DNA from 2 places in the Rossellomorea sp. DUT-2 genome. Region 1 is predicted to be linked to the other one. Evidence: riboswitches for the same ligand, from Rfam matches in the RefSeq annotation. Region 1 holds a riboswitch; the other holds the start of a gene.

Region 1 (8,234 bases):
AGAACAGAATCAGGACGGAGGCTACAGTAAACCTCGCTCCTCCCAAATGAGTAACATAGCCGAAGAATGAACGATACAGCTGTTTGCTTCCGTTGATTCTGTAAAATAAAAAGTCATCTACTTTTTGAAAGCGCGTAAGCATTCTGTCCATGAAACCAACTCCTTCTCTTTTAGTGCTGTCACCTCCATTATATTTACGGTTTGTAATGCTTCTTATAAATGAATGTAAATTTTATCGCGAATTTTTGTAAAAAAAAAATAGCACCCGCCCCAAATCACCTTGGGGGAGTGCCTTTTATTGATCTAATGGGATTTCAAGTACTTGCCCTGTCTGAATTTCATTATTTTGAATTTGATTCCGTTCCTTGATTCGTTCAACTCCTGATTGAGAATTGTAGTATTTCATAGCAATCCTGAATAGGGTTTCCTGGGGTGCGACCGTGTGATACACGATCTTGTATGTTGGCTGTTCTTCCTCAGGTTCTTCTTTCACCTCTTCTTTCGGGCTTTCCTCTGCTGATTCTTGCTCAGCAGGTGGAGAAGCCGGTTCAGTCGATGCCGGTTGTTCCTTTCCAGTCATTGAGGGAGTATCTTGATTCAAGGATTCATCTTTTTTGTCATTCGCAGCTGACTCTTCTTCTTTTGAATCAGACTCTACAAAGCTCTCCTCATCCTCATTATCAGATTGTTCGTAGCGAACTTCTTCCACATCGTCCACATCTTCTGACATGACCACCAGGGGACCATCCCTGCTATCGAAATACGAATAAATGCTAAAAACCGTCAAGGGCAAAAGAATAAAAAATAAGAGCAACATACTAATCAATGGGTATTTCATTTTCCATTTGTTATTCTTCTTTTTCTCTCTATGTACTTCACTTCTGGCTGGAAGAGGCTCTCTTTTTTTGACTGGTGCTTCCTCTGGGACTCGTTCAATCTTTTGCTTTAATTTCGCTGCTTGATCTCGATATGGGTCTTTACTCATGAGACATCCCTTCTTTACTTCTTTGTCTTCCTTTCTTACGCATATGCATACCCAGTAAGAAATCGATGACAAAGTGCATGATGATTGTTACCAATAAATTCTCTGTTTGTTCATAAATGAAACCGATCCAAAAGCTAAGCAGTACAATATTGACAATTAAAAACCAGTGAGCCCAGTATCTGAAATGTATCAGAGCAAATATAATACTTGATATGATTAAGCCAAAGTGAAATTGCAACACGCCTCTAAATAATATTTCTTCACTAATGCTAATGAAAAATGCAAGCAGTGCAATTTCACCCATGCTTCTATCAGTAAATATCCGCGCATTCACCCCACCATCGTCATAGTATTTACTAGGTAAATACTTCATCAATACGATGTCGATGATCACAATCATCACACCGCTTGTTAATCCAATGGTCAAAATAGTCGGGGAAAAGGAAAACTGTTTCCAAAAACCGGACCATGTGTCAAATAAAAATATACCTAATCCCAAGGCAATCGTTAATAGTAAAAATTGAGTGAAATATAAATGAAAAGTTAACTGTTTCTTAGAAAGTTGTTGTATGACTTCCCCTTGTTTCTGCATGAATACCACTTATCCTAATAATAATTTTTCCAACCTTTTTTCCCACCTTGTTTCAATTGGGTCTTGAATATCAGGTGGCTGATACTTGAAATCCTTAAGGGAATAACCGCATTGATCACAACAGAAGCTATTCTCGATTTGAAGCACTTCATCAAAATAATGAAGAAGCTTCTCCCTTCTACAGGAATCAACCTGTAACCACTCGATCATGGAGAGCAGTTTGTCCTTCTTGTATTGTAAACGATTGTTTCGAATTTGTTTCATTTTTTCTATTAATCTATCTTGACTGAGTCTCAGCCCTTTAGTAAGCTCATCTGAATAATAAGTAAGAAACCGATATTGAATCTCCGACAGTTGCAATAAATCGATTATCTCCTTCGCCTGATTCTGTCTGTTTTCCTTTACATATCTTTGTATTTGTACATCCTCAGGTAATTCACTTTGAATAAGCTGCAGCGGGATCGAAAGGTCTTGTTCAGAGTATAGCACGACAGACAGACTGCTTTCTCCATCTCGTCCCGCTCTTCCGATTTCTTGTAAAAACGCTTCTATATTTGAGGAGAAATGAAAATGAATGACAAATCGAATATTTTCTTTGTTTACACCCATACCAAATGCAGAAGTGGCACATATGATCCTTAGCTTGTTGGAGAGAAATTGTTGTTGAATCAATATCCGATCCTCTTGTTCCATTCCCCCATGATAATGAGCAACACCTGATACACCATTTTCCCCAAGCCACAAAGAAACGTCTTCTGCCATTCGTTTACTTGAGAAATAAATAATGCCCGGCCCACCCCATGTTGTCAGATACTCTAAAAGTTTATCCAGTTTCTCATTATGATTCGTGACTTTCTCAACGAACAGACCGATATTTTCCCGGTCAATTGAATGGACTTTTTCCACAGCATCTTCCATTTGGAGCACTCGTTTAATGTCTTTCCTCACTTCATCAGTGGCAGTCGCCGTTAATGCCAAGGTTGTCGGATTTCCAATCGACTCTTTAAGCTCCCCCAGTTTTAAGTAATCAGGTCTGAAGTCAGGACCCCACTGAGATATACAATGTGCTTCATCAATGACGAATAAAGAAATATTTAAAGATTGTAGTAAGGGAATGATGGTCGGACTCATTAACATTTCCGGTGATATGAATATAAATTTATAAACGTGTAACTGCTCAAGGGCCGCTCTTTTCTCCATATAAGGTAAAAACGAGTTCAGTGCGATCACCCTTTTTTCACCCATTACTTTCATCTGCTCCACTTGATCCTGCATTAAAGAGAGAAGTGGAGAAACGATTAACACTTGTCCTTTCTTTAGGTACCCGGGTAATTGATAGCACAGCGACTTACCGGTTCCTGTCGGGAGCATCGCCACCGTATCCCGTTGATTTAGAACGGATTGAATGATTTCCTCCTGGCCTTCTCTGAAGGAAGAATAGCCAAATCTCTCTTTAAGCTCTTGTTGCAAATTCACGGTTCTCACCTGCCTTCGCAATCGCTACTCTGATTTGAAAATAAGATAAATGAGGAAGCTTTTCTTTTATCGGCTTTAGCCTTTTAGTTCGAGCATCTTTCATAACTGAAAGCACATTCTCATATTCCACCTGAGAAATGAACGGATCTATTGCAAATTCTTTCTGAGTTAAGATTAGTTCAATCACATGATCTTCAATGGTATTTATCTTTAAATCCCGTATACGCGCAATTTCTTCAATTGAATGCCCCCTTTGATACAACTCATATGTTTTGCTTGTTGAAATGGTCAGATTTTGCAGCTGATCACTTTTTAAGCTAATGGAGTATAATAAGGGATAAGGTGAAGGCTCCCTTTCTAATTCAGATAATATACCGTGAATTACATTAAGAAACTGAAAGCGGAATTCTTCTTCATGCATATTCAGTTTTTCAGCTACCTGCAATTCTGTCCATCCATAATCCTTGTATCCCGTTAAGCGGAAAACGAGAATGTCTGGATTTAAGGTTTGAGATAGACTGGTCAACAGGCTATACATCTCCTGATATAAATCGGAAGACAATTTTTCAATATTAGGGTTCGCCCGTAAACAGCTCTTTACCCACTCATGTATGTTTTTGTTACGTTGTACAGGAAAATAGAGCGTTTCCTGCTGTTTCCCGTTCGATAGAACCTGAACAAGGAGGCTTAATCTTTTCCAAAATAGAAACGTTTGATCACCGTAGACGAGACCATTCATATTTGCCGGAAAGGAGTCACCCTGAAAATTTTTTTGGACACAATCAGTACCACCAGTGGTCACAATCGCTTTCCCTCTTTCATCGACAATAACATATCCCAATTTCTCTAATTCCTTTACCTTCTGATTAAAGTACGCTCGTTTAAGCTTAGGTAAAGAGAGGAAAAACGGCTGCAAATAAAAGATGTGAGCATCCTGGATCGACTGGGAAGATTTTTTTCCTTTTAAGATATGAAAAACAGAGTAAATCGATCTTTCTCCATTTATTTGCATGAAGCAATATAAAATCACATAATTAAGATAGGTCAATTCTCTACTCCTTAACGTGTAGGTTATTGTCAAATATTGTACCATGAATTTGTTGTTTAACCATGTTTTGTTTTTCATATATAGGATAAAAATAAAAAGAAACAACCTAACTATTGAAAAGTTATACAATCCTCTATAAAATAAACATTAAGTGATTTTTCACAAACTTACATTGTGTATAATGATGAATTATATAGAATTATTTATCCGGGAGGTTTTTTCTTTGCCAAAATATACGATTGTCGACAAGGATACATGCATTGCATGTGGAGCGTGCGGGGCTGCTGCTCCAGATATTTACGACTATGATGATGAAGGTATTGCATTTGTAACATTAGACGATAACCAGGGGACGGTCGAAGTTCCTGACGTATTAGAAGATGATATGATTGATGCATTCGAAGGTTGTCCTACAGATTCCATAAAAGTAGCTGACGAGCCGTTCGATGGAGATTCACTTAAATTTGAATAGTAGTTCCGAAGCTAAGGGGAATTCCTCTTAGCTTTTTCTTTTTGGCTGATAACATTAGAAAACCCCTCAAATGTAATTGAGGGGTTAATCATTTATATTTGCACTATGCCGCTTTGTTCAGGGCTGTCTGTCTTGCTAACCAGCCTTGAAGACGAACGAATAGTAAGATGAAGACTGATGTTACAAGGATTCCTTTTAAAATGTTGAAAGGAACAATTCCTGTGATGATAATCTCCGCAGGAAGCTCAAAATTCATGAAGTATTTATAAGCAGGAAGGAACACAAAATAATTAAGAATTCCCATACTGATACTCATGACCACAGTTCCTGTGATAAGTCCGATCAACAACCCTTTTTTAGATTGAAGACGTGTATAAATATAATATGTCGGAAGAATCAAAAGCACTCCCGCCATAAAGTTTGCAATATGACCAATCGGAACGCCGGTATCGCTTCCTGTCATGATGTAGTCAATCACGTTCTTGAATAATTCAACTAATATTCCTGCCAAAGGACCTAATGTTACTGTCGCAATCAATGCAGGCACATCACTGAAATCTACCATTAAAAACTTTGGAAATGGTGGAATCGGGAAGTTAAAAAGCATTAACACATAGGATATGGCACTTAACATACCAACCGTTACAAACGTGCGTGTATTCATTTTTCTCATAAACCTCTCTCCTTTAGGAGATTCATCTCATATCGAAGATAGCTCTAGCCAAAGGTAGCATTAAAAAACCCCTAGATACGTGTATCTAGGAGAATGATAAGGCATACCCGAATAAACGTTTAGCTTCCCTTTTTCTAAACGTTCTGGCATAAACCTTCATCTTCTCCCATCCAGACTATACTGTCGGCTTTGGAATCGCACCAAATCCTGCCCCTAAAGGCTCGCGGGCTTAGAGACAAATGTCTCATCACCGCCGGTAGGGAATTTCACCCTGCCCCGAAGACGAATCTTTATTTTTTTATACATTTTCATTATACATAATGATGGGGATTATGTGAAGGAAAACAGTTCGAATTCGAAATGTTTTTTGTTTACATATGGTACTTATTAGGTTTACACTTCCGTTATTGGATAGTTAAAACTTGTTGAGGATATATTGGTGACTTAAGATCCAGGCCATTCCAAGCCACCAAGTCATTCACATCCACTCCCTCTGCGACTGAAATGGAGTATAAAGTGTCCCCTTGTTTCACTACATACCCACTCTCGGCTGATTGAGGGATGGCTAACGATTGATTCACTACTAAATTGGTTTCATTTAACCCATTGGCACTCTTAATATCTTCTACAGATATATTGTATTGCTGAGAAATCCCCCAGAGGGTTTCTCCTTTATGTACGACATGATATACCATGTTTTCATTAATATGAACTTCTTGCGTGCTTACATCATGAGTGATTTCAGCTGTTCCGGAAACACCCACTGCCTGATAGGGATCCCTCTCCTGAGCAAACACAAGCTGGCCGACCTCCCCTTGTCCAAATACCATATAGGGATCGATTGCATTCTCCTTGTCAATCGTCCATTCACCCCTGTGCACCTCAAAATGCAGGTGAGCTCCTGTCGATCTGCCTGTATTACCTAAATTTCCAAGCTGTTGACCTTGACCCACTTCTTGATTCTCTTCAACAAGCCGGTTTTCAAGATGAGCATATACGGTTTCATATCCATTTTCATGCCTTATGAATACCACATGCCCATAGCTTGGAGACAGATATGATCTAATCACCTTACCTTTTGCAACAGAATAAACCGGTGAGCCGATGTCTCCTCCAATGTCCATTCCTTTATGAGTACCAGACCTTGTCCCATACGAATCCGTTATCATCCCTTCAACAGGAAATGTCCAGGATACCGTTTCCTCCACGATCTTATTCGTCTCTGCTTTCGCTATCTTTCCTGTAAAGAACATAATGCTCACACACAATGCTAACAAGAATACGATCAAAAGCCTTCTTACATAATCCAAAATCATACTTGTCCTCCTTACCCATTTAACGCAATACCTTATTTCTTCCCTACTGAAGCTTCACGTCCGCTACCTTTTCATCTACTAACCCATTCTTACCTTCTCACCATCATTTCATGCACTCCCCACTATATGTAAACCCTCCAATCAATATTCACAAGTGAATGAGATATTTCTCATGAGATAATTTTCCTTTGAGTAGTTTGTCTAAGTATGAGATAAATATACACACAAAAGCGGAGGCGGCTTGCTCAGAGGCGACAAGCATAAGACGGGAATACCGGAAAGGCGTTCTCTGCCTTTTTGGTATTCCTGGCTTATGACCTCGAGCCTCTAGCCGCCGGAGCGGGATGATAACAAAAGCGGAGGCGGGTCGTTTAGCCCCGACAAGCATAAGACGAACTTCCCCTTAACACAAAAAAAGACCGGAAACGGATTCCTTTCCCGCTTCCAGTCTTCTGTGATACCTAATTTTCGAACGTTTTCTTATTCGGGCTGATCGGAGTCTCAATGGGTTCATTGAACTTGAATCCATTCCAGCTTTCCTGTTTAATGTTTTCGAATTGAACTCTTTCGTACCCCGAGCTCTTGCTTGTCAGTAAAATGCCTTCAATCATTTCCATGGCTGTTTCATTGTCTAATGTTTCTATGTCCAGCTCATTTAAGAAATTGATGGTTAGATATTCATCTGATTCCGTTACACTGATATTGATATTTTTCGGAATCACACTTTGGAAAAGGCCCGTTTCTGAGCTTTTCATCGCCTGGATGGACTCTTTGACATTTCCTCTATTTATATTATCCGGTACGAGAAAGCGTTCCCTTCCATTTGGAGAGTATAGGTAATAGGCCGTATGAACATCTTCATTAAGGTCGATTTTTGAGAATTCCCCGGTGGAACTGAATTCCGGAACGGATCCGTCTTGTTCTTGAAGAACCACTTCATTTAACCCCTTATGTTGAAATGAGTATAATAGAGAATGGTAAAAAGCGTATTCCACTGCACTAGCGCCACTATATGAATGCTCAGGATCCAAAGTGAAAATGACTTTGTTTTCACCCAAGGTAAATTTCCCTTTTAACGGGAGGAAGTCTTCCATCCCCCACTCGCCTTCAGGTAACTCACCTGCAATTTCTTCATGACGGGTCAACCAACCTTCCTCCCCGTCTGCCGGGCGATCGACAATTGAAATAGGAACAGGTACCGCTTCCGGGGAAACAAGTCCATAAGAATAGTAGTCCTGCCCTTCTAAGTCTTCTTCATATAAAGATAATCTTTCTGCCGTAGTAGGTTGAAGGTCTTTTTCAGTCTCAGCCATACTTAACTCGCTGTGATCCTTGTCGGCTGTCATTTGGTTTTTATCGGTGTCATGTATCATTTCTGATTTATCATCTGATTTCGCCAAGGAATCTTGTGCAGTATTCGTTGCTGAATCCCCATCGGATGATTCCGTTGATTTCATTTCTGATTTTTCCATACTATTTTCATTGAATTGATTTAATACGGTTGGAGCAAGCATGACCATGATGAAAATGGCTGCCAGCGCTGCGACTGTGGGAATAAAACGGTTAAAGGCAATGAACGTCTTTTTGTTCTTACGTTCCATTTTTGCATATATTGATTGAGGAGTTCGATCATCTTTGATTTGAGGAAGCTTTCTGACGAGGTCCTCTATAT
Region 2 (8,234 bases), 180 kb from region 1:
GTAGACATACAAAGAGACGGTGAAAACCATTTTATTCTCACAACAAAAGCCCGTGTCAGTACCGGCCTGGTAAACTGGATCTTAAATTTTGGAAGCAAGGCGAGAGTCATATCTCCTCCCACTCTAGTGGACACTGTTAAAACGGAGGTGACTAAACTGTATTCCTTATATCAGCATTAATGAAGCGCTGAACCTCATTGCATGGGGCTCAGTGCTTATTATTGTTTCAGAAACTTATTTTCGCTCTTTTCGCAAAGAGCGTTGTTGTTAACATGAGTTCTGCAAGGCTCTGTCAATTAGTGTGTGCTTGATGGTGAGGGGAACTGCTCCGCTTGCAGCTAGCGTTCTGCCGAGCCTCCTCAGGTTAGCCGAACGGGGTCTCGGCACGACCAAAAGCCGCCGGAGTCTGCGGAGTTCCCCTCACCATCTTTTATAGGTTTATTGTGACAGAGCTTCAACGTGTGCTAGAAAACAAAATAACTTGAAAAATACTTACTTAAGACAATCAATCTCACCTTTAGGAAAAGAGCTTATATTTAAAAGAATAATGAACGATTTTCATTTTCCTCCGTCTTATATTTGAAAAACAAAAGGAGGAATCGAGATGAATGAATTACAAGAAGCATTTCAGGCAATAAATTGGGGGCTTGTTGCTCCTGTCATCCTTATTCAACTCATACTCATGGTGGTTGCAGTGATTGATTTGATCCGGATTAAATCAACGAATGGGCCTAAATGGCTATGGGTTCTCATTATACTTTTTATCAACATCATTGGGCCGGTTGTGTATTTCATTTTTGGAAGGAGACATGATGGATGAACGTATTAGAAGTATCTTCTTTAGAAAAGAAGTATAAGGAAAAGCTTGCCGTAAATAACCTTTCCTTTCAATTAAAACAAGGTCGTTGTACAGCTCTGCTGGGTCCTAATGGTGCAGGGAAAACCACTACCTTAAATATGCTGGCAGGGTTGATTACACCTACTAATGGATCAATTTCAACAAGCGGTTCCTCTAAAGATATACGGCAATTGATAAGCTACCTGCCCCAATATCCTTCCTTTTTTGAATGGATGTCAGGAAAGGAATTTCTCACCTTTTCCGGTGAAATCTCAGGATTAACCAGGAAAACATCCCAATATCGATGTGAAGAGCTTTTAGAGTTAGTCGGTTTGCTGGAAGGAAAGAATCGAAGAATTGGTCAATATTCGGGTGGAATGAAGCAGCGTTTAGGGATAGCTCAAGCTCTTATTCATCAGCCGAAGCTTTTAATCCTTGATGAACCTGTATCTGCCTTAGATCCTTTCGGGAGGAGAGAAGTGCTGGAGCTGTTAAAAAAGTTAAAGAAGGAAACGACGATCCTTTTTTCTACACATATTTTAAATGATGCAGAACAGGTTTGTGAGGACGTGTTGTTCTTGCACGGTGGAGTCCTGATTGAAGAAGGGCCACTTTTAGAAGTAAAGAAAAGGCACCAGACACCGAGATTGAGCCTGTACTTTAACGAAGATAGCGAAAAGTATAAACCGTATCTGCTGCAAAAAGATTGGGTTCATCATCTTGTAGCAGAAGGAAATCGTCTTTCTTTCGAAGTAAGTGAACTGGAAAGGGATAGAGCGAGAATCTTTTCATTGATCTCAGAAAAGCATTGGGGAGTAACAAGATTGGAAACAAGTGAACAGAGCCTTGAAGAACTATTCATGGAGGTGATCAAAGTATGAAAACATGCTGGATTTTATTCAGAAAAGAAATGCTGGAACTAACACGGAATTATAAATTGATTTGGATGCCCATCGTATTCATTTTATTTGGGTTAACGGAACCATTGACGGCCTTTTATTTACCAGACATTATTCAATCAGTAGGAGATCTGCCGGAAGGAACGGTCATCAGCATTCCAACACCCTCATCTGAAGAAGTATTATTGTCGACCATCAGTCAGTTTAATACCTTTGGCGTCCTCATCATTGTATTAGGATTCATGGGAATGATTGCGGGAGAGAGAAAGAGCGGAAATGCTGTAATGGTACTGGTGAAGCCCGTCTCATACGCATCTTATATTTATTCCAAATGGATGGCTGCATTTGTTCTGGTGTGGGTCTCCTATGGCCTTGGGATGCTCTCGGGTTGGTATTATATTCATGTATTATTTAACGGAATTGATTTTACCTCATTCGTGCAGGGATTCTTCGTCTATGGCTTGTGGCTTACCTTTATCTTAACAATGGTCGTTTTCTTTAGTAGTTTAGTAAAAACGTCTGGCCTGGCAGCATTCTTTACGATCGGGATCGCCATATTATTAACCTTTGTGTCAGGGTTCATGACCAGAACCTTAATGTGGTCCCCAAGTCAGCTAACCAACTATGTAAATGAAGTCATCCTTCACAACACGTGGCCGGATCACCTGACAGGGACCATTATCCTTACTACCATCCTTTGCCTGGCCATCTTGCTCATAGCACCACCACTCTATAAGAAAAAAGATTTAATCTGACCAAGTCATCTCTATTTTTAGAGGGACGGACCTCAATTAAAGTAAAAGGATTACCTTATTTTATGTCGAATAATGGTAATAGAAGGGAGGAGGCTGCATGATAGAACTTCAATACACCCATAAGGTAAACAAATTGATTCAAAACGCCCATATGATTGCCGAAAGGAATCATCATACAAGCATTCAAAGCATGGATCTATATTTAGGAGCCGCTCACGTAAAAGAAGGTACTCTAAGGGAGATGTATCACCTTTTGGAACCCTATATGGAACAGATAGAAAACATATTGAAAATCATTCCTTCGGAGCCTTCAGATACAGAACGAATGGATCGCTTTTCCATTCCATTATCAACCCACGCAAGAAAGGTATGGAACACATCGATTGAAGTCATGAAAAGATACAATCAAACGTTTGTAAACGAAGGTCATATTATTAAAGCGTTTTACGCCCATCTACCAGAACATCCTCAGGTCCAAAAAGAGCTTGATGCTATACCTCATGAAAGGATTATCCGGTCTGTTACTACAGCGCGAGATTTGACGGTTTATTTATTGAACAAAGATTGGAGATATGAAGTGAACCCTGAATTCCAAATCAGACCTGTTCAGGCTGAAGATGAAAAGGAACTATTGGTATGGGTTGAGGAGCATTTTGGAGGATCATGGTCAAAAACGTTGTTACAGGCCTTTCAATCATCCGAGGAATTTATCCCGATTATCAAAGCGGAAGAAAAAGGTGAATTAATTGGATTTGCAGCCTTTGATGTGTATAAAAATAAAAAAGGGATTTACGGGCCGATGGGGGTGCTCCCAGTCACTCGTCATAAAGGAGTGGGAAAAGGACTCCTTTATCATTCATTGCAGTGCATGCAAGAAAAAGGGTATATGTACGCTGTATTAAAAGAAGCCGGACCCATCGAATTCTATGAAAAGAAGTGTAACGCTAAGCTTATTCCTGTGGAGAATGATGAATGAGCGAGAGTCACAAACATCAAGAATGAATCAATCAGTGGCTTGATCAGTGAGCAAGTTAGTACACATTTTTACTATTTTGTGGGAAAATAAAGTCGTTTATTCGATACCGGTGACGAATATTCTTGCATCATTAGGGAGGTAGACAAGAAGATGATGATTGAAAATACAGGACTCGTTCTCGAAGGTGGAGGAATGAGAGGGATATACACGGCGGGAGCATTGGAATACTTCCTGGAAAGAGGCATTGAATTTCCTTATGTTGTCGGAGTATCTGCGGGTGCATGTAATGCGGCATCCTATTTATCCAAGCAAAATGGACGCAATAAAAAGGTGAATGTAGACTTTATCCGTGATCCGAAATATTTATCTTGGCGAAACTACTGGAAAACAGGAGAGTTATTTGGAATGGATTATGTGTTTGATGAAATTCCAAATAAGCTGGTCCCTTTCGATTATGAAGCTTTTCACTCTAATTCAACGGAATTTATTGTCGGAACCACAGATTGTCATACAGGAAAACCGGCGTATTTCTCAAGAAGAGAATATGGGGAGGAGCTTCTTACGATTATCCGTGCGTCAAGTTCCCTGCCATTCGTCGCTCCGATCGTTGAATTTGAATCCCGTCATCTTCTCGATGGAGGAATAAGTGACCCTGTTCCCATCGAAAAAGCTGAGCAGGACGGATTTAAGAAGAATGTAGTCATTCTAACTAGAAACAAGGGCTATTATAAAAAGCCCTCACGATTTTCTTTCCTTGTGAAAAGAAAGTATCCTGGGTATCCTGAATTACATAAGACGATGTTTAACCGGTACTTGCGTTACAATCAAATAATCAAGGAATTAGAAACGAGAGAAAAGAATGGGGACGTTCTGATCATTCAACCTCAACATCCATTAAAAGTAAGCCGTATTGAAAAAAATCCACAAAAGCTGGACGAGTTGTACTGGCAAGGCTATCATGATGCAGAGGCTAAAGTAAAAAAAATAATGGAATGGAATCGCCCAGCCACTCCAGTGCACTCATAACATATAAGCCAACCTATGACAGAAAGTCTTCTTTTTTTAGAGGGTTCTGCAAGCGTTGGTTTTTTCTATTTGAATGGTCTATTTAAGGGATTTTTACATACATATGATAGAGATTCCTTGAAAGGACGAGCATTTCATGAACCTCTACCAAATCTACAAAAATGAACAATATACGTTGCTTTATCGAAGTATCATGTATTTTCTCATAGGTGTAGGAATGCTGATTGTGACCCGACAGTTATATTATTTTCCCCTGTTAATCTTTATACCCGCGTGTTCTAATCTATATCTCAGTTTCAGTATGAAGAAGGAGCTAAAGAAAGCGAACCGATTATTTTATGAAACAATACCTGTATCCCGGCATTCTTTAGTCGGAGTTCATACGAAAGAAGGTTCCTATTACTTAAAAACGAATGGATGGTCAGAATACTTCATTCAAAGAACGTCCTTGATCAATAACCCAAAACACTATATGCTTCACCGAAAACATAAGCACCCGCTGCCATTCTTAAAATGGAGCAGTTCCATGAAAATCGATATGGGCGGAGGGGGAAAGGTTTTTTACTTGAAATACCAGAGCTCTACTGCTATTGAATGGCGTAGTGACGATGGTGACACGATTATCATCTATAAAGGAAACAAACGATGGATCTTGAATTATAATAAAAAAAATTATTTATCCTTACAAAAAGGATATCTTCCTCAAAGTGTTCAAAAGCTCTTTGACTATCACCATAGTTATGTTTCTTTTTATGAAACATATAGCGAGGAACTGGATTGGCTTCTTATTTTCCTTTGGTATGTAGACAGTGATTATTTTCTTACCGCATAGTAATCCTTTTTTTTCATTTGGGTACGCTAAAAAGGAACATTGTGGAGGTGAGATGATGAATGCTGATTACAAACCATGTTTAACGGCTTTGCAACGATGTCTGGAAGCATGTAATGTATGCTACCATGCATCCCTTAAGGAAGAAAAAGCGATGATGATGTGCATTGAACTGGACCGGGAATGTGCGGATATTTGTTCCTATGCCATTAATGCCATGCAGCGAAGCAGTAAATTTGTTCAACAAATTCTGGTCCTTTGCGCAGAAATCTGTGATGCGTGTGGAACAGAATGTAATTCTCATGACCAACAGCATTGTAAGGACTGCGCTAAAGCCTGTTTTGAATGTGCGGAAGAATGCAGAAAGCAATTAGCATAGTATTTGAAGGATGCTTCTATTAAGTAGAGGCATTTTTTTAATCCTTGTCACTCATCCTGTGCATCTGATTTATGGTTGCAGTCGGGATCAGAGAGGTGTTTGCGATATAGTATTCAAAAAATTAGTACAAAAATAAAATTCTAGAGCTCCTTACATGATTTCATTGATGAAACTATGATAGAATAATGATAATCGAATAGGTTTCCTTCGGGGCAGGGTGAAATTCCCTACCGGCGGTGATGAGCACATGCTCTTAGTCCGTGACCCGGCTAATGAAAATTAGACGGTGGATTTGGTGAAATTCCAAAGCCGACAGTGAAAGTCTGGATGGGAGAAGGAACGGCAGTATTTACTTGATCTAGACGCGAGAAGTCTACCTTTTTTATGGGGATTTTTTTCCCAAAAAAGAAATCATGTGAATGCTTTATTCAGTCATGCCAACTTCCCCCAAGTAAAAACTTACTTGGGGTTTATTTATTTTAGAATAATAGTGATGAACGAAGGGAGGTAAAACGTTTGAACGATTCACCATATATGAAGCTTGCCCTCTCAATGGCAAAGACGACCCAAGGTCAAACATCGCCCAATCCTGCCGTAGGAGCGGTCGTGGTGAAAAATGGAGAAGTCGTTGGGATGGGTGCGCACCTCAAAGCAGGAGAAGGTCATGCAGAGGTTCATGCCATAAAGATGGCAGGAGCGAAAGCAAAGGGGAGTGACGTCTATGTTACGTTGGAACCATGTTCCCATTACGGGAAAACACCTCCTTGTTCACAGCTGCTGATTTCAAGCGGAGTGAGGCGAGTCCATATTGCCGGCACAGATCCAAATCCCCTTGTCGCGGGAAGAGGAATCCAACAGTTGAGGGATGCAGGCATAGAAGTAATGGTCGGAGAGCTTGAAGAAGAAGCACTCGAACTAAATAAGCACTTTTTCCATTTCATTCAATACGGCACGCCTTATGTAACCCTTAAGACAGCTGTTACATTAGACGGGAAAACAGCTTCAGCTTCAGGAGATAGTAAATGGATTACGTCAGAAGCTTCACGCACAGATGTCCACTATGATCGTCACAGGCATGACGCGATATTAGTAGGAGTCAATACCGTTATTCAGGACAACCCACACCTTACCACCCGTTTGCCCCAAGGTGGAAAAAACCCCATTCGAATTATTTTAGATACCTATTTACGAACACCTCTCCACTCCCATGTAGTGGAAGACTCGAAAAGCAGGACGCTCATCTTTACGGGCAGTGCTGTCAATGAAGAACAGAAGCGGCCCTATATGGAATCAGGCTGCGAAATCATCACCCTTTCAGAGGAAAGGATGGACATTCACACAGTTTTAAAAGAACTTGGTGCCCGGAATATCGGATCCCTTTACGTAGAAGGTGGATCTACTATTCATTCTTCCTTTTTAAAGGAAAAAGCCTTTCAGGAATTGATTATGTACATGTCACCTAAGCTTGTAGGCGGAAGCTCTGCCTTCACCAGTTTTGGAGGGGAAGGTTTCCCGACCATTGCAGAAGGTCTGGAAATGGAGATTAAAAGTCTTGAACGAGTAGGAAAGGACATTAAGATGGTTGCTTTACCTATAAGTTAACATTTTTGATTTGAAAGGGGGAGAAATGGATGTTTACTGGAATCATTGAAGAAATAGGATCAATTGAACGCATGAAAAAATCCTCCTCCTCTATGGAACTGACGATAACAGCGGGCCGCGTTTTAGAAGACGTTCAAATTGGAGATAGCATCAGTGTGAATGGTGTCTGTTTAACCGTCACTTCATTCAGCTCCAGGCAATTTCAAGTGGACGTGATGCCTGAAACCTTCGAAGGCACAACGCTACGAAATCTATCCCATGGTTCTAAAGTGAACCTGGAGAGGGCGATGGCTGCAAACGGTCGTTTCGGCGGGCATTTCGTTAATGGGCACGTCGATGGAATAGGGACGATCGTTAGAATAGAGAAAGTTGAAAATGCCTGGTATATGGACATTTCCATACCGGAAAATCAGAGTCACTTGTTTATTATGAAGGGCTCTGTCGCAATAGACGGCACTTCCCTTACTGTTTTTGGTGTGAAAAGTAATGTCATTACGATCTCCTTGATCCCACAAACGAGAGGGGACACGGTTCTTGGCGAGAAGAAAGTAGGGGACCGTGTCAACATTGAATGTGATGTAATGGCGAAATATTTTCATCGCTTCTATGAAGAAAAGGAACAGTCTAAGAGCACTTCAAGCCGCATGAGCTATGAATTTTTAAGTCAAAATGGTTTTGCTGACTAATAGGGAGGGGTTGCCCCATGTTTAATAAGATCGAAGAAGCTCTGGAAGATTTGCAGGCAGGTAAAGTCGTCATCGTAGTCGATGATGAAAATCGTGAGAATGAGGGAGACTTTATTGCCCTTGCCGATAAAGCGACTCCAGAAGTCATTAATTTTATGGCTAAAGAAGGAAGAGGCTTAATTTGTGCCCCGATAACAGAGGAAATTGCACAAAAACTAAAGCTTGCACCGATGACGATGTCAAA

The links. A riboswitch is a leader RNA that binds a small molecule or an ion and turns the genes downstream of it on or off. The one in region 1 is predicted to bind FMN.
Region 2: linked by a shared signal. The riboswitch ahead of ribD (bifunctional diaminohydroxyphosphoribosylaminopyrimidine deaminase/5-amino-6-(5-phosphoribosylamino)uracil reductase RibD) and the one ahead of ACOSV2_RS07790 (ECF transporter S component) in region 1 are both predicted to bind FMN.

Annotation. Positions count from the first base shown of each region.
Region 1 covers NZ_JBQPEO010000002.1:403,768-412,001, forward strand. Annotated here, with positions in the region: gene ACOSV2_RS07760 (phosphatase PAP2 family protein) at 1-151, opposite strand, end outside; gene ACOSV2_RS07765 (LysM peptidoglycan-binding domain-containing protein) at 296-985, opposite strand; gene ACOSV2_RS07770 (CPBP family intramembrane glutamic endopeptidase) at 978-1,577, opposite strand; gene ACOSV2_RS07775 (RecQ family ATP-dependent DNA helicase) at 1,587-3,053, opposite strand; gene ACOSV2_RS07780 (helix-turn-helix domain-containing protein) at 3,031-4,101, opposite strand; gene ACOSV2_RS07785 (ferredoxin) at 4,325-4,573, shown strand; gene ACOSV2_RS07790 (ECF transporter S component) at 4,677-5,246, opposite strand; FMN riboswitch at 5,401-5,534, opposite strand; gene ACOSV2_RS07795 (peptidoglycan DD-metalloendopeptidase family protein) at 5,651-6,562, opposite strand; gene ACOSV2_RS07800 (hypothetical protein) at 7,024-8,234, opposite strand, start outside; gene sigX (RNA polymerase sigma factor SigX) at 8,234-8,234, opposite strand, start outside.
Region 2 covers NZ_JBQPEO010000002.1:221,553-229,786, reverse strand. Annotated here, with positions in the region: gene ACOSV2_RS06770 (helix-turn-helix transcriptional regulator) at 1-180, shown strand, start outside; gene ACOSV2_RS06765 (PLD nuclease N-terminal domain-containing protein) at 605-820, shown strand; gene ACOSV2_RS06760 (ABC transporter ATP-binding protein) at 817-1,719, shown strand; gene ACOSV2_RS06755 (ABC transporter permease) at 1,716-2,492, shown strand; gene ACOSV2_RS06750 (GNAT family N-acetyltransferase) at 2,590-3,468, shown strand; gene ACOSV2_RS06745 (patatin-like phospholipase family protein) at 3,622-4,494, shown strand; gene ACOSV2_RS06740 (hypothetical protein) at 4,631-5,326, shown strand; gene ACOSV2_RS06735 (four-helix bundle copper-binding protein) at 5,379-5,702, shown strand; FMN riboswitch at 5,902-6,045, shown strand; gene ribD (bifunctional diaminohydroxyphosphoribosylaminopyrimidine deaminase/5-amino-6-(5-phosphoribosylamino)uracil reductase RibD) at 6,237-7,304, shown strand; gene ribE (riboflavin synthase) at 7,334-7,990, shown strand; gene ACOSV2_RS06720 (bifunctional 3,4-dihydroxy-2-butanone-4-phosphate synthase/GTP cyclohydrolase II) at 8,008-8,234, shown strand, end outside.